One region of the Neobacillus sp. C211 genome, then DNA from elsewhere that is predicted to be linked to it. Evidence: predicted binding sites of a transcription regulator. Region 1 holds the regulator's gene; the other holds the start of a gene.
What was found. The regulator NrdR, encoded in region 1, represses ribonucleotide reductase genes. The targets are predictions, from matches to a motif close to AACACNATATATNGTGTT.

Region 1 (18,383 bases):
CTCTAAATGAACATTTTAAAGTTGAAATCTTTTGGGTCCTTTCTATCTGTCTAGGGATTGCAATAATAATAATTATTTTTCTATCCATTAGAATCACCTCAAAGTATACAAAACCAATTGAAGCTGCCACAAATGTAGCGATTGAACTGGCAAACGGAAACTACCGGGCACGAACAAAAGTAGATCGATTGGATGAAACCGGCATGCTTGGGTCATCGATCAATATGCTGGCCGAAAACCTCCAAGAACTTGTTAAAGCACAAGAAATGCAACAGGACCGGTTAAGTGCTTTAATTGAAAATATGGGAGCAGGATTAATCTTAATAGACAGTCGCGGTTACATTAATCTCATTAATAAAGGGTTTATTGATATTTTTCAGGTGAATCCAACTGATTATTTAAATAAACTCTACTATGAAGTGATTGAATATGAAGAAATTTGTCATTTAGTAGCAGAGGTTTTTCGGACTGAAAAGAAGGTTAGTGAACAATTACTTGTGCCTTTCTTGATCGAACGAAGGTATTTTGTTGTGTATGGTGTCCCGATAATTGGAACAAATAATGTTTGGAAAGGGGTACTGCTTGTTTTTCATGATATCACCGAAATAAAAAAACTCGAGCAAATGCGGAAGGATTTTGTCGCCAATGTTTCGCATGAATTAAAAACCCCAGTAACTTCTATTAAAGGATTTACTGAAACATTGCTGGACGGTGCCATGAACAATAAAGAAACATTAGAAGCGTTTCTTTCGATCATTTTAAAAGAGAGTGATCGCCTGCAAACACTTATACAAGACCTGTTAGAGCTTTCAAAAATAGAGCAGCAAGGCTTCAGATTAAACATTCAAGAAATAGATTTGCATATGTTATTAAAAGAAGTAATCACGATTCTTACAGGAAAAGCAGAAGCAAAGAATATCAAACTTGAACTTTACAGCAAGCAAAATCAAGTGTTAATCAATGGCGATTCGGACCGTTTAAAACAAGTATTTATCAATTTAATCGGCAACGCAATTAATTATACCCCGCCAGAAGGGGACGTGAAAATTATCCTTCTCAAACATGGTGAGAACGTACGGATCCATGTAAAAGACTCAGGGGTAGGAATTAGTAAAGAAGAGATTCCACGTATTTTTGAACGATTTTACCGAGTGGACCGTGCCAGAAGTCGTAACTCGGGTGGGACAGGCCTTGGATTAGCAATCGTAAAACACTTAATAGAAGCGCATCATGGTAACATAAGTGTTAGAAGTAATTTGGGTGAAGGAAGCGACTTTATTATTGAACTACATAAATATTTGATGTGATTTTTGGAAGGTGGATATAAATGGAAAAAAAGAAACTTGTCCTGATTGACGGTAATAGTATTGCTTACCGAGCATTTTTTGCATTACCCCTGCTTAATAACGATAAAGGAATCCACACGAATGCGGTATATGGCTTTACGATGATGTTGATGAAAATTCTTGAAGATGAAAAGCCAACACATATACTTGTCGCATTTGATGCTGGAAAAACTACTTTTCGCCATAAAACCTTTAGTGAGTATAAAGGTGGAAGGCAAAAAACCCCACCCGAACTATCCGAACAATTTCCGTTTATCCGTGACCTTCTTGATGCTTATGGGATTTCCAGATATGAGCTTGAAAATTATGAGGCCGATGATATCATAGGTACCCTTTCATTAACTGCAGAAAAGGATGGGTACGAAGTAAAAGTGATTTCAGGAGACAAAGATTTAACCCAACTCTCTTCCGCCACTACAACCGTCGGAATTACTCGAAAAGGAATTACGGATATTGAAGAATATACCCCTGAACATGTAGCTGAAAAATATGGACTAACACCAGAACAAATCATTGATATGAAAGGGCTAATGGGGGACCCTTCCGATAATATTCCTGGTGTTCCTGGGGTAGGTGAAAAGACAGCGATCAAATTGTTGAAGGAGTTTTCAACCCTCGAAAATTTATTAAACTCCGTTGAACAAGTAACTGGAAACAAGTTGAAAGAGAAGCTAGAAGAATTTAAGAACCAAGCATTAATGAGTAAAGAACTTGCTACGATTGAAAGACAAGCACCTGTCGAAGTGGATTTAGAAAACGTCGCATACGAGGGCTTTACGCGGGAAAAATTAGTAGCCTTATTTAAAGAATTAGGCTTTCATTCATTATTGGGCAAGCTTGGAGAAGGTCCAGATACTATTGAAGAGCAGGAACTTGAAGATATTGATTTTCAAATTCCAACTGAAATAACAGAAGAACTGTTTGCAGACACTAATTATTTTTACGTTGAAATGCTGGATGATAATTATCATTATGCAGAGATTATCGGTTTCTCTCTTGTCAATGAAATAGGACATTTCTACTTGCCAACTGACTTGGTATTACAGTCAGAAGCTTTTAAAAAATGGGCGGAAGATGAGAGTAAAACGAAAATAGTTTATGATGCCAAGCGATCTGAAGTTTCATTAAGAAGACATGATATTCATCTAAAAGGGGCCAATTTTGATATTCTAATGGCTTCCTATATCATAAATCCTTCAGAAAACATTGAAGACCTCGCTGCAATAACGAAAAGATTCGATCTACATAATATTCAATCTGATGAATCGTTTTATGGGAAAGGGGCGAAACGAAAAGTCCCCGAAGTGTCTAAGCTCGCTGAACATCTAGTTCGGAAAAGCCTTGCAATGTCTGATATTAAAGAAAAACTAGAAGATGAATTACGAAAAAATGAACAATATGAATTATTTACTGAGCTTGAAATGCCTTTATCGCTGATTTTGGCTGATATGGAATCGTGCGGGATCAAGGTGGAACAGGAACGTCTTCAGGCAATGGGTAAGGAGCTAAATGATAGACTCGTCGAGATTGAAGAGAAGATTTGTGAATTAGCAGGTGAAAAGTTTAATATCAATTCACCGAAGCAACTAGGTGTAATTTTATTTGAAAAATTAAACCTTCCTTCGCTTAAGAAAACGAAAACAGGTCATTCAACTTCAGCAGATGTATTGGAAAAATTAGCAGAAGATCATGAAATCATCGAGCATATTCTTCTATACAGACAATTAGGTAAGCTTCAATCCACCTATATAGAAGGATTACTGAAGGTTATTAATCCTAAAACGGGAAAAGTCCATACCAGGTATCAACAAACTTTAACTGCGACTGGCAGATTAAGTTCAATTGATCCTAATTTGCAAAATATACCGATTCGCCTTGAAGAGGGACGTAAAATCCGCCAAGCCTTTGTTCCATCAGAGGAAGGCTGGATCATTTTTGCAGCCGACTATTCACAGATCGAACTGCGTGTCCTTGCGGATATTGCTGGTGATGAAAAGCTGATTCAGGCCTTCAAAGAAGATATGGATATTCATACAAAAACAGCAATGGAAGTTTTTCATGTCAATAAAGATGAGGTAACTTCCAATATGAGGCGTCAGGCCAAGGCTGTTAACTTTGGAATTGTTTATGGAATCAGTGATTATGGTCTGTCCCAATCCTTAGGAATTACAAGGAAGGAAGCTGGTCAATTCATTAATCGTTATCTAGATACCTATCCAGGTGTCAAAGAATACATGGATGATATTATTCACTCGGCAAAACAAAAGGGCTATGTCTCCACTTTGATGCAGCGAAGAAGATACCTTCCTGAAATTACAGCTCGTAATTTTAACATCAGAAGCTTTGCAGAAAGGACAGCCATGAATACACCAATTCAGGGCAGTGCCGCTGATATCATAAAAAAAGCAATGATTGATATGGACGATGCTTTAAAGGACAAGGGTTTAAAGACGCGCCTCTTACTTCAAGTGCACGATGAATTGATATTTGAAGCACCTGAGGACGAATTGGAAATTTTAAAGAAGTTAGTCCCAGGCGTGATGGAAAATGCCCTCGAATTAAAGGTGCCGTTGAAAGTGGACTATGCCTATGGACCAACATGGTTTGACGCCAAATAAAAGGGGGACCCCTCAGCAATGCCGGAGCTTCCAGAAGTAGAAACCATAAGGAAAACGTTAAAAAGATTAGTTTTCAATAAAACCATCAAAGATATAACCGTCTTTTGGCCAAAAATCATTAAAAGCCCACTTGAAGTGGAACAATTTGTTGATGCTTTAGCAGGGGAGACCATTGTTGATGTAGGCAGAAGAGGGAAATTTTTAATCATTTATACGGATCATTTCGCGTTAGTATCGCATTTGAGAATGGAGGGAAAGTACGGGCTTTATCCAAAGGAAGAACCCTTTGATAAACATACACATGTACTCTTTCACTTTACAGATGGAACAGAATTAAGGTATAGGGACGTTCGGAAATTTGGAACGATGCACTTATACAAAAAAGGGGACGAATTCTTAACGGAACCGCTCATAGGGCTTGGTCCTGAACCTTTTTCAGAGGAATTTACGGTAGAGTACTTGACTAAGAAGGTTGAAAAAACGAATCGAAAAATTAAAACAGCTCTATTGGACCAAAAACTTTTTGTGGGGCTCGGTAATATCTATGTGGATGAGGCACTTTTTCGGGCAGGTATACACCCAGAACGTATTGCTAATACATTAAATAAAAATGAACTTGCCCTACTTCACCGTGAAATTGTTGCGACCTTAAGCGAAGCCGTCAAAAAGGGCGGAAGTACGATCCGCTCATATGTTAACTCCCAAGGGGAAATAGGTATGTTTCAGCTTGAATTATACGCTTATGGTCGTAAAGGGGAAGAGTGTAAACGATGTGGAACACCATTAGAAAAAACGACCGTAGGGGGCAGAGGGACCCATTACTGCCCGCAGTGCCAAAAGATTTAAGTGGGAAAAAAAGTAGAAAAAGTGAGAATTGAATAATATTAACCTTTGATAGGCTCCTGCCATATACTATCGTAATGATTTTGGAGGAAGGAGCCCTAGACATCATGGTTCAGTTGTTCTCACTTCTCATACTTGCTTTTGCTCTCAGCCTTGATAGCTTTAGCGTGGGTTTTACCTATGGACTAAGGAAAATGGTCATGCCGATCCGATCAGTGATTATTATTGCAAGTTGCTCGGCTATTTCTTTAATGATTGCCGTGTCAATTGGGCATGGACTTGAAAAAGTTCTATCTCCAAGTATTACGGCAAGCCTAGGGGGAATCATTCTAATTGCTCTTGGTGCATGGGTTTTGTTTCAATATTTCAAACCAGAAAAGGAAAAAGACGTACTAGAACATGAAAAAACAATCGTAAATTTTGAAATTAAATCCCTAGGATTAGCCATCAACATCTTGAAAAAGCCGATGTCGGCTGACTTTGACCAATCGGGTACGATTACGGGGATCGAAGCTTTAATGTTAGGCTTTGCTTTGTCGCTAGATGCCTTTGGAGCCGGGATTGGTGCAGCGATGCTTGGTTTCTCTCCTTTTTATTTAGCATTTACTGTCGCGATTATGAGCTCATTATTTGTTCTATTAGGGATAAAAAGCGGAACTTTTTTTCATAAGTTTGATTGGATCCAAAAGTTCACGTTTTTGCCAGGGATTTTATTAATCATAATTGGAATATGGAAGTTATGAATCTAGAAAGGAAAAGATCATGTCATTAGTTATCGGTTTAACAGGCGGAATCGCCAGTGGAAAAAGCACAGTCTCAAACTTTTTCAAAGAAATGGATATCACTGTAGTCGATGCTGATATAGAATCACGCCTAGCGGTAATGCAAGGTGAATCCGCTTATTTTAAGATTATTGAAGAGTTTGGCCGTGATATTTTATTGGAAGATGATGAAATTGACAGGCAAAAGCTTGGCGCAATTATTTTCCACCACGCTGAAAAACGGCAAATTTTAAACGAAATCGTCCACCCTGAGGTTAGAAAAAGAATGAGGGATCAAGTCGATCAGGCAATAAAAAACAGTAAAGAAGTGGTTGTTCTTGATATCCCTTTATTATTTGAAAGTAAACTTTCGTATATGGTGGATAAAACGTTACTTGTTTATGTTGACGATGAAACACAATTAAAAAGATTAATCGAGAGAAATAATCTATCAGCTGAGGATGCCGAAGCAAGGATTCGTTCTCAGATGCCCCTGTCTGAAAAAATAAAGCTTGCGGATGCTGTAATTGATAATAATGGTTCGATCGCAGATACAAAAAAACAACTTCTTGAATGTTTAGCCCAGTTTGGCATCGATATAAATAATCATAAGTAATGGGAGAGAAGGGCAACCTTCTCTTTTTTTCTGTTTCTAAGTTGCCTGAATTATAAAACATTTTAAAAATCCGCATTTTATTCATCACAATTAAACCTAAATATGTTATACTAATTACAACAATACAAGTATTAAGTATGACATTAATACAAAAAGGGGATGTAAAATGAAGACGAGAGTTGCAATAAACGGATTTGGGAGAATTGGCAGGATGGTTTTTAGAAAAGCGATCCTTGAAAATAAGCTTGAGGTTGTTGCCATAAATGCAAGCTATCCAGCGGAAACTTTAGCACATTTACTTAAATATGATACAAATCATGGACCATTTCAGGGAGAAGTTATCCCTTTAGATGATGAGTTAATCGTCAATGGCAAAAGAATTAAACTATTAAGCAGTCGTAATCCAGAGGAGCTTCCCTGGAGAGAGTTTGGTATTGATATTGTTATAGAGGCGACAGGAAAGTTTAATGCTCGTGAAGCGGCTGCACTGCACTTAGAAGCAGGAGCCAGGAAAGTGATCTTAACTGCACCAGGGAAAAATGAGGATGTCACAATTGTAATGGGTGTTAATGAAGAAATGCTTGATATCAATCATCATGACATTATCTCAAATGCATCATGTACCACCAACTGCCTTGCACCTGTTGCAAAGGTGTTAGATGAAAAATTTGGCATTGAAAGCGGATTAATGACAACGATTCATGCCTATACAAATGATCAAAAAAATATCGATAACCCTCATAAAGATTTACGAAGGGCTCGTGCATGTGGACAATCTATCATACCAACAACAACAGGAGCGGCCAAGGCAATTTCACTTGTATTACCGCACTTAAAAGGTAAATTACATGGGATGTCACTTCGTGTGCCAACACCAAACGTTTCACTTGTTGACTTAGTAGTTGATCTTAATCAAGATGTGACCCTTGATGATGTCAATAACGCATTTATTGAAGCGGCAAATGGCCCATTAAAAGGCATTTTAGATTTGACGATGGAACCATTAGTATCCGTTGACTTTAATACTAATGAACATTCTGCCATCATTGATGGTCTTTCCACAATGGTGATGGGAACAAGAAAAGTAAAGGTTTTAGCATGGTATGATAATGAGTGGGGGTATTCTTCACGTGTCGTGGATCTCACCATGTATGTTGCAGAGGAAATAGCAAAATCATCACAAATAAAGGTTGGATAAAATGCTGTCGATAGACAGCATTTTTTTTGCCTTTCTTGAGCCATTTGGGTGTTTTTTGCATAAAATAGCTTTGATTTAGTGTTTTTTTATCGAATGAAAAATGGAACATGCCCATTAACCTTGTTACAAAATTAACATATAAAGTTTTTTATATTGATAGGTTGCAAAAAAAATATAAACAAAGTATACTAGTCATCGTGAACTTCTTGAAATCAGGTAGCTATTAATTACTTAAAGGGTTAGGACCTCTCTGGACTAACTTTCCCCCGTGGTAGTTACTCGGATACCGTCAATAACAGGATTTCAAGAAAGAACATAAAAGGTTAGAGGGGGAAAAATGAATATGGAAACAATGGGACGTCACGTAATCTCTGAGCTTTGGGGATGCGACTTTGAAAAATTAAATGATATGAATTTTATTGAAACAACTTTTGTTGAAGCAGCTCTTAGATCAGGTGCGGAAATCCGTGAAGTAGCATTTCATAAATTTGCCCCACAAGGTGTAAGTGGTGTGGTTATTATCTCTGAATCACATCTTACCATTCACAGCTTCCCTGAACATGGATATGCTAGCATAGATGTATACACTTGCGGCGATTTGAATCCTAATGTTGCGGCCGATTATATTGCTGAGGCATTAAATGCACAAACACGTGAAAATATTGAAATTCCGCGTGGCATGGGTCCTGTTCATGTAAAACAGGCAAAGGTTTTATAATCACTATAAAAATAATCAACGTAGAGGTGTATTTATACATACACCTCTTTTTATATTTTCTAGACTAATGTTGTACAATAAGAACAAAGCTACATCATGGGAGGAATAGTATGGCTATGTTAGGTAACCTATTTGTTCGTTTTAAAAAGCAAATTGAGACTTCAGATCAGATTAAGGATGATTCCTTAAAAACGCATTATTATAAGGCGATGTTTAATCAATTATTTGCATCTGTTGAAAAGTTATTCCATGAAGATGCTGATTGCCGGGTCACCACGGTTTCTAAAGAACATGGAGAAATTGCTGTTGAAATCAGTAAACCCATCCCCTGCTTTCTAATTGTTACAATTGTGGGAGTAAAGCCAATGGAAACAGCGGTAGACTTTAATATTTCATCTGAAAAATTTTCCTTACTCGGCACCTATCCCGATTTAAAAAAGCGGATTAATTCTTATTACGAGCGAATTAATCAATTACATACCTTTATAGGAATAAAAAACTCCTAGTACTACTACTTGTATAAAGATAGTCTTTTTTATAAGATGAAAGTAAGCGTTTTTGTTCGGGAGTAAAGTGTAGATTTGGAGTTGATTACAATGAAATGCCCATCTTGTCAAAATTATGGTACACGCGTCCTCGACTCTCGCCCAGTTGATGAAGGTCGAGCAACACGGAGGAGACGCGAATGTGAAGAATGTGGGTATCGTTTTACTACGTTTGAGAAGATTGAAGAGATTCCACTGATTGTAGTCAAGAAAGAAGGGACCCGAGAAGAGTTTAGCCGTGATAAAATATTACGTGGCTTGATTAAGGCATGTGAGAAGCGGCCGGTAGCCTTAAAGGAATTAGAAGATATAACGCATGGTGTTGAAAAGGATCTACGGAGTCAGGGGATTTCTGAAATAAAAAGTGAAGCAGTCGGTGAAATGGTCATGGACAGGCTGGCACACGTGGACGAAGTCGCCTATGTACGGTTTGCATCCGTTTACCGTCAGTTTAAAGATATTAATGTTTTTATTGATGAATTAAAAGAATTAATCAAAAAAGAAAAATCTTAAGAGCTAAAGAGTTTTTGGCTCTTTTTGATTTTATAACAAGAAAGGTTGGAGTGATATGGTGCAGCATTGGCAGGAAATTCTCCCTATCGACCGTTATATAGTTGCGGCTGATGGGCTGCTGCATGAGTATGACCGTAAAGTGCTGACGTTTTTATATCAGCCCTTGATTGGGTCAACTTGCTTTAGTTTGTATATGACGCTCTGGGCGGAGTTAGAGGAAAATCGGCTCTGGTCTGAGTCTTCCACTCATCATTTATTGATGAATCTCTTAGAGATGAACTTAAAGGATATTTACGAAGCCAGATTGAAGCTAGAAGGCATTGGTTTATTAAAGACTCGTGTCAAAACAGATGAAGGGGGACGGTCCTTCATCTATGAACTGCATCCACCTTTAAGTCCTGAGCAATTCTTTTTAGATGGGATGTTAAATATTTATCTTTATCGAAAAATTGGAAAAAACCATTTCTCTCGTCTGAAGCGCTTTTTTAGTGATCAACAAAAGCCAAGGGAAGACGAGTATGTAGATGTTACGAGAGCCTTTCAGGACGTGTTTGCATCAGCAGCCCCTGGCAGTATGCAATATATTCAAGCCCTTTCCGAAGAATTACAAGAGGAAGAAAATCAACAGTTTATCGGTCGAAATGAGCCGAGTCCGATCCAAATTGGTGTGGACACGTTTGATTTTGATTTGTTAACTGCAGGGCTGAATGAATCACTTGTTCCCAAAAAAGCGCTAACGCCAAAAGTAAAAAGTGTAATTAGTAATCTTGCATTTCTGTACCAAATTGATGCAATCGAAATGAAAAATTTCATCTTAGGTGCTATTAATGAGCATGAAGAAATTGATATAGAGGACTTGAGAAAGGGGGCTCGTGATTGGTATCAATTTGTCAATTACGACCAACTTCCTAGTCTTATTAACCGAACACAACCAATTGTTCATCAAACTCAAATCACCGAACCTAAAACACAGGAAGAAAAATTAATTCGCTCGTATGAGACGACCCCGCCACTCATCGTTTTTAAAGAAATCTCAGGCGGTGTTGAACCTTCGAATGCCAATTTGAAAACCTTAGAAGAGATCATGATTAAATATAAACTTCCCCCAGGTGTGGTAAATGTCCTAATTGAAGTGGTTATGAGAAAAACGGACATGAAATTTACAAAGGGTTTTGTCGAGTCAATCGCTAGTCATTGGGCAAGGAAACAAGTGAAAACGGTGAAAGAAGCGATGGAGCTCGCGAAGAATGAGGAACACAAGGTAACAGAAAGCAAAAAAACTACAAGATCGTCTAATAAAAAACCAATTCGGACAGAGTTAATTCCTGAATGGTTTGATGAAAGTACGAAAGATGCGGGCAAAGATCACGTGCAAGGAAACAACAGTGAAGTTGAAGCGAAAAAGCGTGCGATTGAAGAAAAGTTAAAAGCGTTTCGCAAATAGGGGGTGACCAAAATTGGAAAAAATCAATCGAACATTGAAAAGATTAGCTTCTAATGAAAGCTTTCAAAAGCGATATGAGCAACAACGCAGGCAAGTCCTTGAAAATCCGGATATTCAAGCCTTTTTAGCAAAACATCAAAATGAGATTGATCAATCCATGATTGATAAAAGCATGAGTAAACTGTACGAGTATACGAACCAAAGCAAAGAATGCCACAAATGTGAAAGTCTGGATAGCTGCATCAATTTCATGAAGGGATATCACCCAGAATTGGTATTATCCCGAAACTCCATTGATGTTGTTTATAAACGCTGTCCTCGAAAAATCATGGCAGATGAAAAAAAGAAAAATGAAAAACTAATCAAAAGTCTATATGTGCCAAGAGACATACTTGAGGCCACCTTTGAAGACTTTGAAGGAGACTCAGGCAGGCTGGATGCTGGAGATAAGGCTGCAACCTTTTTAATGAATTATGAGGCAGGTAAAAAACCAAAGGGCCTCTTTCTTTACGGGAAATTCGGTGTCGGAAAGTCCTATCTATTAGGGGCAATCGCCAATGAATTGGCAAAAAAACAGATTTCTTCGATGATTGTCTATGTCCCTGAACTATTAAGGGAAATGAAAAGTTCGATTGCTGATTCGACTTTGAATGAAAAAATTGAAGCATTAAAAAGAGAACCGATCCTAATGCTTGATGATATTGGCGCAGAAGCTGTCTCAAGTTGGACAAGGGATGAAGTTTTAGGGCCAATTTTACAGTTCCGTATGCTTGAAAGCCTGCCGACATTTTTTACCTCAAACTTTAATTTTGGGGAGCTAGAGCATCATTTAACCTACAGCCAGCGGGGCGAAGAAGAGAAAATGAAAGCCCGAAGAATCATGGAGAGAATCCGCTCCCTGAGTGTGCCAGTGATGGTCGATGGTCCAAACAGACGGGAATAAAACGTGTTTTCCGGATTGCTGAAACAGGTCAGCAGTCTTTTTTTTGGATTTTTTTCTGTAAATAACAAAAGCAACTGTCAGCTAACTTCTATTTTAGCCAAGTCCCCCATATATATTAACAAAGATTGGCTTAAAGGGGGGATTTGGTTGGCGGAAATCATCTTCCAAAGCAAGCTGGATGCTCAAAAGTTTTATTACCACTTGCTGGAGTACTTACCAAATAATTATGATAAAGAAACTATTCTTCTAATAGAAGATCAACATATAGTAAAATTTTTAGGTAGCTTCTTATCCATTGAAATTTCTACTATGGTTAAAAATGCATTTTACGAATTTATTACGAACATAAAACGTGACGATTGGTTCAGGGAAATATTAAAAAACCGTTATTTTTATGAGGATCTAGAAGTGCAGCAACAAATAATGGAAATTATTTATTCCATTCTTGAAGGTCAAAGAGAAGATCTGATTGTCTTTTTGAAGGATACAAATGAAGAGCCTAATATTAGAGCAGCCATCGAGTATATCTTTCAGGATGATATTTCTTTTTCGTTTGACTCCTTTCATAAATTTCGTTTGCGGCCATACCTCCAGTTACTGGAAGGTTATGTTGAGATTGCCATTGATGAATATAAAATGGAGCAGGAGTATCAAATGTTTGTGCAAATGCTCAGGGACTTTTTAATGAACAGGGAACCCAAAATGGACGTTCTTCATTTATTGTTTGACGAGGAAATTACTTTTTATAACGACCAGTTTGTAGAGATGAAAAGAGCTGAATTAATTAGATTGATTGACCGAAAGTTACTTGTTAATCATCCTGTTTATGTCGATTCTGCTTCCATTGCACCACTTTTATCACTTGCGCCTACAACTATATTTCTGTATACAAAAGACCCAGAAGAACCCTTAGTTCGAACAATCAAAAACATCTTTGAAGAAAGAGTAACTGTGAAATCGTTTGCGTCCCTCCGTGAAGTTAAAAAATGGGCGGCAGATAATAATTCGGAAAACCATGCTTGAGATACAAGAATTTTTGTAATAATTTGTTTTTGTAGGTTGATGTCCCTTGATTTTTAGGAAATTAGTCATTATAATAACGTACATAGAATATTCATAGCAAAAGTAATGATAAGGATAACAGTATTTTTTACGGTTTCTAGAGAGGGAGGACAGGGCTGAAAGCCTCCTAACACGAAAATAATACTTACCACCTTTAAACTTCAGCAGTGAACACTTCATGTTTCCATGAAGTCAGTAATTGTTGACGGCCACAGCCGTTAACTGACCAAAGTCATTTTCAATGTGTGTCATTCGAAAATGAAAAATTGGGTGGAACCACGTGTTTATCAAAACTCGTCCCTATTCCAGGGACGGGTTTTTTTATTTTTCAAAAAAACTTGGAAAAATGTCTAGCTGCAGCGCCTAGGGGCTCGAGGTCATAAGCCAATCCGTCGAGAAGGTTAAAGAACAACCTTCCCGCCGGCTCGTCATATGCTTGTCGCCCCTGACCAAGGCGCTTCCGCTTTTCTAATTACAAAGGAGGAATTACCATGTCAGACGTTGTTAAGATTTCGTTTCCAGATGGGGCAGTAAAGGAGTTCCCACGTGGAACAACAACGGAAGATATCGCCGCTTCCATCAGCCCCGGCCTAAAGAAAAAAGCGATTGCCGGTAAATGGAACGGTCAACTTTATGATCTTCGCCGTCCAATTAATGAAGACGGTTCAATAGAAATCGTCGTCCCTGATTCCAATGATGCTTTAGAGATTTTACGGCACAGTACAGCACACTTAATGGCACAGGCTGTTAAAAGGCTTTATCCTGGTGTGAATTTAGGAGTTGGTCCTGTTATTGAGGGTGGTTTTTATTATGATATGGACCTTGAGGAATCATTAACTCCAGAAGATCTGCCAAGGATTGAAAAGGAAATGGCGAAAATCGTCAATGAAAATATTGAAATTGTTCGCAAGGAAGTAAGCCGTGCGGACGCTGTTCAGCAATTTAAAGAAGCGGGTGACCCTTATAAGCTGGAACTAATCGAGGCCATTCCTGATGAGGAAACAGTGACAATCTATGAGCAAGGTGACTTTTTTGACCTTTGCCGTGGTGTCCATGTTCCATCGACAGGAAAAATTAAAGAATTTAAATTGTTAAGCATTGCGGGTGCATACTGGCGCGGTGACAGCAAAAATAAAATGTTACAACGTATTTACGGAACAGCCTTTTTTAAGAAAGAGGATTTAGCTGAGCATCTTCGCTTGCTTGAAGAAGCGAAAGAACGTGACCACCGTAAAATTGGTAAAGAGTTAAACCTTTTCACTAGTAACCAATTGGTAGGACAGGGATTACCGTTATGGCTTCCGAAAGGCGCAACAATTCGTCGTGTGGTTGAACGATATATTGTTGATAAAGAACAGCGTCTAGGTTATGACCATGTATACACACCGGTCATGGGCAGTGTTGATTTATATAAGACTTCAGGTCACTGGGATCATTACCAGGAAGATATGTTCCCAATCATGGAAATGGACAATGAACAATTAGTTCTTCGTCCAATGAACTGTCCACATCATATGATGGTGTACAAGAACAGCATTCACAGCTATCGTGAACTTCCAATTCGAATTGCCGAACTTGGAACAATGCATCGCTATGAAATGTCTGGTGCCCTTTCAGGACTACAGCGTGTTCGTGGAATGACTTTAAATGATGCACATATTTTTGTTCGTCCTGATCAAATTAAAGATGAATTCAAACGGGTTGTTAACCTAATCTTAGCAGTCTATAAAGACTTTGATATTAATGACTATTCCTTCCGTTTATCTTACCGTGACCCGCAAGATACTGAAAAGTATTTTGACGATGACGCGATGTGGGAAAAAGCACAATCGATGCTGAAGGATGCCATGGATGATCTTGGTCTTAACTACTATGAGGCAGAAGGAGAAGCAGCATTCTACGGTCCTAAGCTTGACGTTCAAGTTAAGACAGCTCTAGGGAAAGAAGAAACACTTTCCACTGTTCAATTAGACTTCTTATTACCGGAACGTTTTGATTTAACATATGTTGGTGAGGACGGCAAGCAGCATCGTCCAGTTGTTATCCACCGTGGCGTTGTGTCAACAATGGAACGATTTGTTGCCTTCTTAATTGAAGAATACAAAGGCGCTTTCCCTACTTGGCTGGCTCCAGTACAGGTACAGGTTATTCCAGTATCTCCTGGTGCACATTATGATTATGCTAAGCAAGTACAGGAGCAACTTCAAAATGAAGGATTACGTGTCGAATTGGATGGCCGTGATGAAAAAATCGGCTATAAAATTCGCGAAGCTCAAATGCAAAAAATACCATATATGCTGGTTGTTGGTGATAAAGAAGTCGAAGACCAAGCTGTCAATGTCCGTAAATATGGTGAACAAAACTCAGAAACAAAGCCATTTTCAGAGTTTTTAGCAGCAATCGTTGCTGAAGTGAAAAGAGGATAATTTTTATTCGGAAGAGGGAGTAATCTCTCTTTCTTTTTTTAAAATAAAAAAATATATTGAATAATTTTCAGTTTCTTGCTAAAATAAATTTCGTTGTCAAAGAAATAGTTTGTTTGACATTACGTCTTTGCTTATGTTATATTAACTAAGGTGAAAAATTGAATACTTGTTTTTGGGAAAAGAAGAAGCACCCGCTTCTCACCTGATTGACGCAATTGGCAGTTGGCAGGTTTACGTGAACTTTTTGGTTTTATTACTTATGTTCTGTAAAGTGTGGGTGCATTCATCCGCACTTTTTTGTTTGTTCACTTAATAGCACTGCTAAAAAGCTTTACTACCTGTTGATTCAATAGGGTGTCAGACGTTTAGGTTGAAAAGGGTTCCTTATGATTTTCTTGACCAAAACGTTGTATTCGTGATAAAACCTTGGAGGTGGCTAATTATTAGCAAAGACATGTTGTTAAATGAGGGCATTCGCGCTCGCGAAATCCGCCTAATTGATCAAAATGGCGAACAGTTAGGGATTAAAACCAAAACTGAAGCCTTAGAGATTGCTGGAAGAGTGAATCTTGATTTGGTACTAGTAGCACCAAATGCAAAGCCTCCAGTCGGCAGAATTATGGACTATGGCAAGTTTAAATTCGAACAGCAAAAGAAAGAAAAAGAAGCTCGGAAGAATCAAAAAATCATTACTACTAAAGAAGTTCGTCTCAGCCCAACGATTGATGAGCATGACTTTAATACAAAGTTACGTAATGCGATTAAGTTCTTGGAAAAAGGCGACAAGGTAAAAGCTTCAATCCGTTTCAAGGGCCGGGCGATTACCCATAAAGAAATTGGTCAACGTGTGTTAGACCGTTTTTCAGAAGCGTGCAAGGAAGTTGCAACGATCGAATCCCATCCTAAAATGGATGGCCGGAGCATGTTCCTGGTTTTAGCACCTAAAATCGACAAGTAATAAGGAGGATATCCCAAATGCCAAAAATGAAAACTCACCGTGGCGCTGCAAAGCGTTTCAAGAAAACTGGTTCAGGTCAACTTAAACGTGACCACGCTTATACAAGCCACTTATTTGCTAACAAATCTACAAAAGCAAAGCGTAAGCTTCGCAAAGCATCCCTTGTTTCTAAAGGTGATTTCAAACGCATTCGTCAAATGTTAACTTACATGAAGTAAAAATTTAGTGATCGATTTATATATTGGAGGGAAATTACATGCCACGTGTAAAAGGCGGTACAGTTACGCGCAAGCGTCGTAAAAAAGTTCTTAAATTAGCAAAAGGTTATTACGGTTCAAAACATACATTATACAAAGTTGCTAACCAACAGGTTATGAAATCATTAATGTATGCTTTCCGCGATCGTCGTCAGAAAAAACGCGACTTCCGTAAATTATGGATTACTCGTATCAATGCAGCAGCTCGTATCAACGGTCTTTCTTACAGCCGTTTAATGCATGGCTTAAAGCTTGCTGGTATCGAAGTAAACCGCAAGATGCTTGCTGAATTAGCAGTAAGCGATGCAAACGCATTTGCTGAATTAGCAAACGCTGCAAAACAAAACATTAACAAGTAATTAGAAAAGCTAAAAGCGCCCTTAGGCGCTGGAGCTAGACATATGTAAAGGCCATTCTCTTAGATGAGGATGGCTTTTTCTATAAGGGGGTATTGGATATGAAAATATGGTTATTGGCCTATCTAATCATGAATATCGCAGGACTCGTGATTATGTGGGAGGATAAGAAGCGGGCAAAAAAACATGAGTACCGAATCCGAGAGAGGACCTTGTGGCTGGTGGCATTATTTGGGGGCGCTGTCGGTACGACGGCAGGGATGCAGCTTTACCGCCATAAAACGAAGCATACATCGTTTAAGATTGGTTTTCCTGTCCTAGCAGTAATCGAACTCGTTCTTCTCATTAAGTTTCTGCTCTAAAAAGAGCATGAATGGCGGCTAATCCTGCAAAAATTCCTTCACCGGACTTTTCCAATGGATTTCAGCATTCGGATAACACTCAAGGATTTTTTTATCCATATAAAAGAAGTCATCCTTAACTAGCCCTTTTAGCGAGACTTCATTTTCAGGAGAGATGATGATCGAGACGACGTCAAAGGTGTTGTCAGCAGCACCCATGTATTTCTCACCAGCAAATATAGCACCTTTATAAGTAAGTAAGAAATTTTTTCTGACATCCTGATCATCAATTAATAAAAAACGGTTATGTTTACGGGCAGCTTCTAGTTTTCGTTTCGATGTAAAAAGGGATTTTAACACATAGCTAAATAAGAAGAATAGGAAAAACAACAATACGAAGCGCAGCAACCATATCATGGCTAAGCCTCCTACACCTTTTTTCCTTCTAATACGATTCATCAGGAAAAAAGTTTCACTTTTATCATTTATAGAAATTGGCGGGCTTGATTATTAAACAATAGTAAAAAAAAGACAATATATTAATCAACAATTAAGCTACATAAAAATTTCTTGAAACGAGGTTCGAAATGGAATATAAATTGAAAGTTAAATTAATAAACGATGATGCTTTATTACCCTATCGAGCACATGAAGGTGATGCTGGATTAGATTTATTTTCTATAGAGGAAAAAATAATCAAAGCAGGGGAAGCTGGTTTAATAAGAACGGGTATACAAATTGAATTACCTAAAGGAACCGAGGCGCAGATTAGGCCTAGAAGCGGTCTAGCCTTAAATCACTCCATAACTGTGCTTAATAGTCCTGGGACTATTGATGAAGGGTACCGAGGGGAAATAAAAATTATCCTTATTAATCATGGGAAAGAGGATTTTACAATTGAAAAACAAATGAGAATTGCCCAAATGGTTATTGCCCCAGTATTAAAAGTTAACCTTATAGAAACAGAAATATTATCGGATACGGGTAGATCAGAAGGTGGATTCGGTTCTTCCGGTAAATAAAAGTATTATTGGACATTCGTTCCTTAATTAGAATTTGGGCTTTGCAGCATCAAATTTCTTTAATAAGGTGAGAATGTCCCTTTTCATACTATTTTAATCGATAATCTTCTGAGAATAAAAATAGGTATGGTTCCCCTTTTATACCAAAAAAGATTAGAACATTTTCTATTTTTTTTATGAAGTATTTCTTCACTTACTTAAGCCAATTCTTCTTATAAAAACTTTTGAATGGATGGTTACGTCTACTTGTGAAAACTCCTGGTTCCAATTCTTCTTATAAAACGTATTCCATGCTTTTGGATATTCTCTGTAAACGGCTTGGCCAAATCCAAATATGTCTGATTGAAAGTCTTTTTGAGCCCCATTTACTACCAATTGAATTCGAGCTTTAATCTCCTTTTCAATTTTTTTTTGGG
Region 2 (4,413 bases), on a different contig from region 1:
CTGCTGCATTAATGTTAACCAACCCGAATACGCTTGGACTATTTGAAGAAAACATTCTTGAATTGGCTGAAATTGTCCATGAAGCCGGTGGTAAGCTTTATTATGATGGAGCAAACTTAAATGCAGTTCTTTCAAAAGCAAGACCTGGAGATATGGGATTTGATGTTGTTCACTTAAATCTTCATAAAACATTCACTGGCCCACATGGCGGCGGTGGCCCTGGTTCCGGTCCTGTCGGGGTGAAGGCAGACCTTATCCCGTTCTTACCGAAACCGATTATCACAAAGCAAGGCGAAGAATATGTCCTTGATTATGACCGCCCGCAATCAATTGGCCGTGTGAAGCCATATTACGGAAACTTCGGTATCAATGTTCGTGCTTACACATACATTCGCTCGATGGGACCAGATGGCTTAAAAGCGGTAACAGAGTACGCTGTATTAAATGCGAACTACATGATGAGAAGGCTTGCTGAATATTATGATCTACCATTTGATAGACATTGTAAGCATGAATTTGTACTCAGTGGAAGACGTCAGAAAAAATTAGGCGTTCGTACATTGGATATTGCGAAACGTCTGCTTGATTTTGGCTACCACCCACCAACCATTTACTTCCCATTAAATGTGGAAGAGTGTATTATGATCGAACCGACAGAGACCGAATCAAAAGAGACACTGGATTCGTTCATCGATATTATGATCCAAATTGCTAAAGAAGTGGAAGAAAATCCAGAAATCGTTCAAGAAGCACCACATACAACAGTGGTCGGCCGGATGGACGAAACAAAAGCAGCCCGTAAACCAATTTTGAAATACCAAGAAGCTTAATAAAAGGAAAGGTCAGATTCGAAAAATAATCTGACCTTTTATCTTGTGTAGCAGTTTTTGAAATTTAAAAAGGCTCCGAATCCGGAACCTTTAATGATATCTTATTTCTTAGTTTTTACTTTACCTGACCATTTTTTGAACCCGCCTTGTAGCTGAGTAAGGTCTCGATAGCCTTTTCGGTGTAAGAATTGGGCTGCACGTGCACTGCGCATTCCACTCTGGCAATACAAATATACTGGCATATCAGAACGGATTTCTTTCATACGCATTTTCATTTGCGACATTGGGATATTACGTGCTCCTAAAATATGGCCGCCTTCGAATTCGTTTGCTTCACGAACATCTATTAGTTGTGCCTTTCTGTACCCCGCACGGAAATCTTCTTCTGTTACCGTTTTAACAATTCTTTTCTGATAGAAAAATGTAAAAACGGAATAAATGATAACTGCTACAATGATGATTAATAATGGATAAAGTGAACTCAATTTCTTTTTGCCCCTTTCAAGCTTTCCTGCACTAGTATTTATTATATAAGTCAATCCGATAAAGATAAAGATGAATGCAAAAAAATCTTTTGATATTGCCTAAATAATTATAGCAGAAACATCTTATTTTGAATCTATATCAGATTTTGGTAGACTTAATTACGATATAATTATAAAAAAATGAGGTTTTAGAATGAAAAAAGAAGTTTGGCGTTTTATTGATACTGGAAATAGTTCACCATCTTTTAATATGGCTTTAGATGAAGCGTTACTTGATTGGCATAGTGAAGGGAAATTTCCTCCAGTGATTCGTTTCTATGGCTGGGATCCGGCAACGCTATCAGTAGGATATTTTCAAAAGGTAGAGAAAGAAATTGATATGGAAGCAGTTAAGGCTCACCAATTAGGTTTCGTAAGAAGACCTACAGGAGGACGTGGCGTTCTGCACGAGCATGAACTTACCTATAGTGTCATCGTTTCTGAAGAACATCCAGAAATGCCTAATTCTGTTACAGAGGCATACCGAGTAATTTCTGAAGGAATTTTAAAAGGTTTTCACCATTTAGGACTTGAGGCATATTTTGCTGTCCCAAAAACAGCAGAAGAACGGGATGCATTGAAAAACCCTCGCTCTGCAGTATGCTTTGATGCTCCAAGCTGGTATGAGCTTGTGGTGGAAGGCAGGAAGGTTGCCGGCAGTGCACAAACGAGACAAAAGGGTGTAATTCTACAGCACGGCTCCATTCTGTTAGATTTAGATGAAGATAAGCTATTTAGTTTATTTAAATATCCAAGTGAGAGAGTTAAGGAACGTATGAGAAAAGCATTTAAGGATAAAGCGGTTGCTATCAACAACATTAGTCCAAGAAGGATTTCACTTGAGGAAGCAAAGGAAGCTTTTTATAAAGGCTTTGCTGAGGGTCTAAATATTGAGCTTGAAACTTATCAATTAACCGAGGAAGAACTAGCTTATGTTGAAAAGATTGCAAAAGATCGATATGAAAGTGATGAATGGAATTATAAAAGATAATTAGATACGGCGAATTCGCCGTCTTTTTTTGTTGCCATAACGATTAATGTAAAGAAGCAAACTGCGAAATTTGTTGAATTTTCCTGTTTTCTGACGAAAATCTATTAAAAGCTATTGATTACTTTTAATTCTATTATTTTTTAAGTTTGACAAAATAATTATAGTTTGCTCGACATACAATATATAGTGGTGTCGAAAATATTTTCGGTACTATATATTGATATTTAGTTGATTTATTCAGGTGGGCTATGATAACCTAAAAATACAAACCAACTAGATATAGCGTAAACCTGCTAGATTTAGGACAATAGGTGGATTTTTATTTAAGAAGGAGTTGTTCTAATGTCTGTAGTTTTTAGACAAACAATGAATATTGATTTTGAAAGGTTGAATGAGGATATTCAATTATTCCCCCAGGTGCATCCAGTTACCCCAGATATGAAAATAACTCACAAGGGTGTTTCTCGTTTGGTCATGTTGGACCGCTATACCTTTAAAGATACTGCAAAAATTACTCTTACAAACGGCGACTTTGTTGTTTTAACTATTAAAGAAGATCCGAAATTTCCAGCTCGTGGTCTTGGTTACATTATGGAAATAGACTGGGAAAAGAAAAAAGCGAAAGTTTTAGTCGATGAGGAATTCAGGGGAGTACTCGATGATCCTGAGGAAGCTAGTACGGGTGTGATAGTCAGATCCTTAGATGTAATTGAGAAGCCTTTAGAGCTCTTCTATGAGCAAATTGCGAAGCGTAATGCTACTGGTCTTGCTTCTGTTGAAAAGACGGAAGAGAAGCGAAGAGAATGGACTGAGAGGTTTTATCAAGAACTTGTTAACATGAACTTCATTCCTGCAGGACGCGTTCTTTACGGAGCTGGGGCAGATACTGATGTAACATACTTTAATTGCTATGTAATGCCGTTTGTTCCTGACTCTCGTGAAGGTATCTCTGATCATCGTAAGCAGGTAATGGAGATTATGAGCCGAGGCGGCGGTGTTGGAACAAATGGCTCGACGCTGAGACCGAGAAATACACTGGCTAGAGGCGTAAATGGTAAATCATCTGGATCGGTTTCATGGCTGGATGATATTGCGAAATTGACTCATTTGGTTGAGCAAGGCGGATCAAGACGCGGAGCTCAGATGATCATGTTGGCCGACTGGCATCCAGACATTATTGAATTTATTATTTCTAAGATGCAAAATCCTAGAATTTTACGATTCTTGATTGAAAATACAAATGATGAAACGATTAAAAAACTTGCTAAAGACAAGCTAAAGTTCACCCCTCTTACTTTAAGGGAAACTGCAATGTTCCAGGGAATTGTAAATTATAAAAACATTCCTGGGTTCGGTGGATTTGATGAAAACATCATCGCAGATGCAGAAGAGAAATTATTAACTGGCGGTAATTACACTGTCCACAATTCAGAATTCCTTACAGGTGCGAACATCTCTGTCTGTTTAACAAAGGAATTTATGGATGCTGTAGAAACCGATAGTGACTATGAACTCCGCTTCCCGTACGTTGAACAATATGATCAAGAGGAAATGGAGATTTACAACCAAGAATGGCATAAAGTTGGTGACGTTCGCGAGTGGGAAAAACAAGGGCATAAAGTACGAGTGTACAAAAGGTTCAAAGCAAAAGAACTTTGGAACCTAATCAATATTTGCGCGACCTACTCAGCTGAACCGGGAATATTTTTTATCGATAACGCAAACGACATGACGAATGCAAAAGCATATGGACAACAAGTTGTTGCAACAAATCCGTGTGGAGAGCAGCCTCTCGCACCATTTTCCGTCTGTAATCTTGCAGCTGTCAATCTCGCTGAGATGGCTGATAAGGACACAAAAACTGTTGATTTTGAAAAGCTTAAGAAAACAGTAGCTGTGGGCGTACGGATGCAGGATAATGTCATCAACGCAACCCCGTACTTCCTGGAAGAAAATAAAAAACAGGCGCTTGGTGAACGACGTGTAGGGCTTGGAGTCATGGGCTTACATGACATGCTGATATATTGTGAAACGAAGTATGGATCACCAGAAGGAAACGAACTCGTTG

Region 2: a site for NrdR is predicted at 2,519-2,536, ahead of ACSU6B_RS26520 (vitamin B12-dependent ribonucleotide reductase). Genes of this name have one in related genera too.

What each region holds. Positions count from the first base shown of each region.
Region 1 is NZ_JBPXRO010000005.1:172,530-190,912, reverse strand. It holds gene pnpS (two-component system histidine kinase PnpS) at 1-1,307, shown strand, start outside; gene polA (DNA polymerase I) at 1,328-3,964, shown strand; gene mutM (DNA-formamidopyrimidine glycosylase) at 3,983-4,810, shown strand; gene ytaF (sporulation membrane protein YtaF) at 4,915-5,550, shown strand; gene coaE (dephospho-CoA kinase) at 5,570-6,184, shown strand; gene ACSU6B_RS07395 (glyceraldehyde-3-phosphate dehydrogenase) at 6,351-7,382, shown strand; gene speD (adenosylmethionine decarboxylase) at 7,726-8,100, shown strand; gene ACSU6B_RS07385 (hypothetical protein) at 8,211-8,606, shown strand; gene nrdR (transcriptional regulator NrdR) at 8,697-9,158, shown strand; gene ACSU6B_RS07375 (replication initiation and membrane attachment family protein) at 9,214-10,602, shown strand; gene dnaI (primosomal protein DnaI) at 10,616-11,545, shown strand; gene ytxC (sporulation protein YtxC) at 11,693-12,568, shown strand; T-box leader at 12,665-12,912, shown strand; gene thrS (threonine--tRNA ligase) at 13,099-15,033, shown strand; ribosomal protein L20 leader region at 15,207-15,338, shown strand; gene infC (translation initiation factor IF-3) at 15,488-15,991, shown strand; gene rpmI (50S ribosomal protein L35) at 16,009-16,209, shown strand; gene rplT (50S ribosomal protein L20) at 16,248-16,607, shown strand; gene ACSU6B_RS07340 (DUF1294 domain-containing protein) at 16,706-16,966, shown strand; gene ACSU6B_RS07335 (sigma-w pathway protein ysdB) at 16,985-17,362, opposite strand; gene dut (dUTP diphosphatase) at 17,533-17,967, shown strand; gene ACSU6B_RS07325 (Ger(x)C family spore germination C-terminal domain-containing protein) at 18,157-18,383, opposite strand, start outside.
Region 2 is NZ_JBPXRO010000044.1:5,972-10,384, forward strand. It holds gene gcvPB (aminomethyl-transferring glycine dehydrogenase subunit GcvPB) at 1-830, shown strand, start outside; gene ACSU6B_RS26510 (rhodanese-like domain-containing protein) at 932-1,315, opposite strand; gene ACSU6B_RS26515 (lipoate--protein ligase family protein) at 1,509-2,345, shown strand; gene ACSU6B_RS26520 (vitamin B12-dependent ribonucleotide reductase) at 2,688-4,413, shown strand, end outside.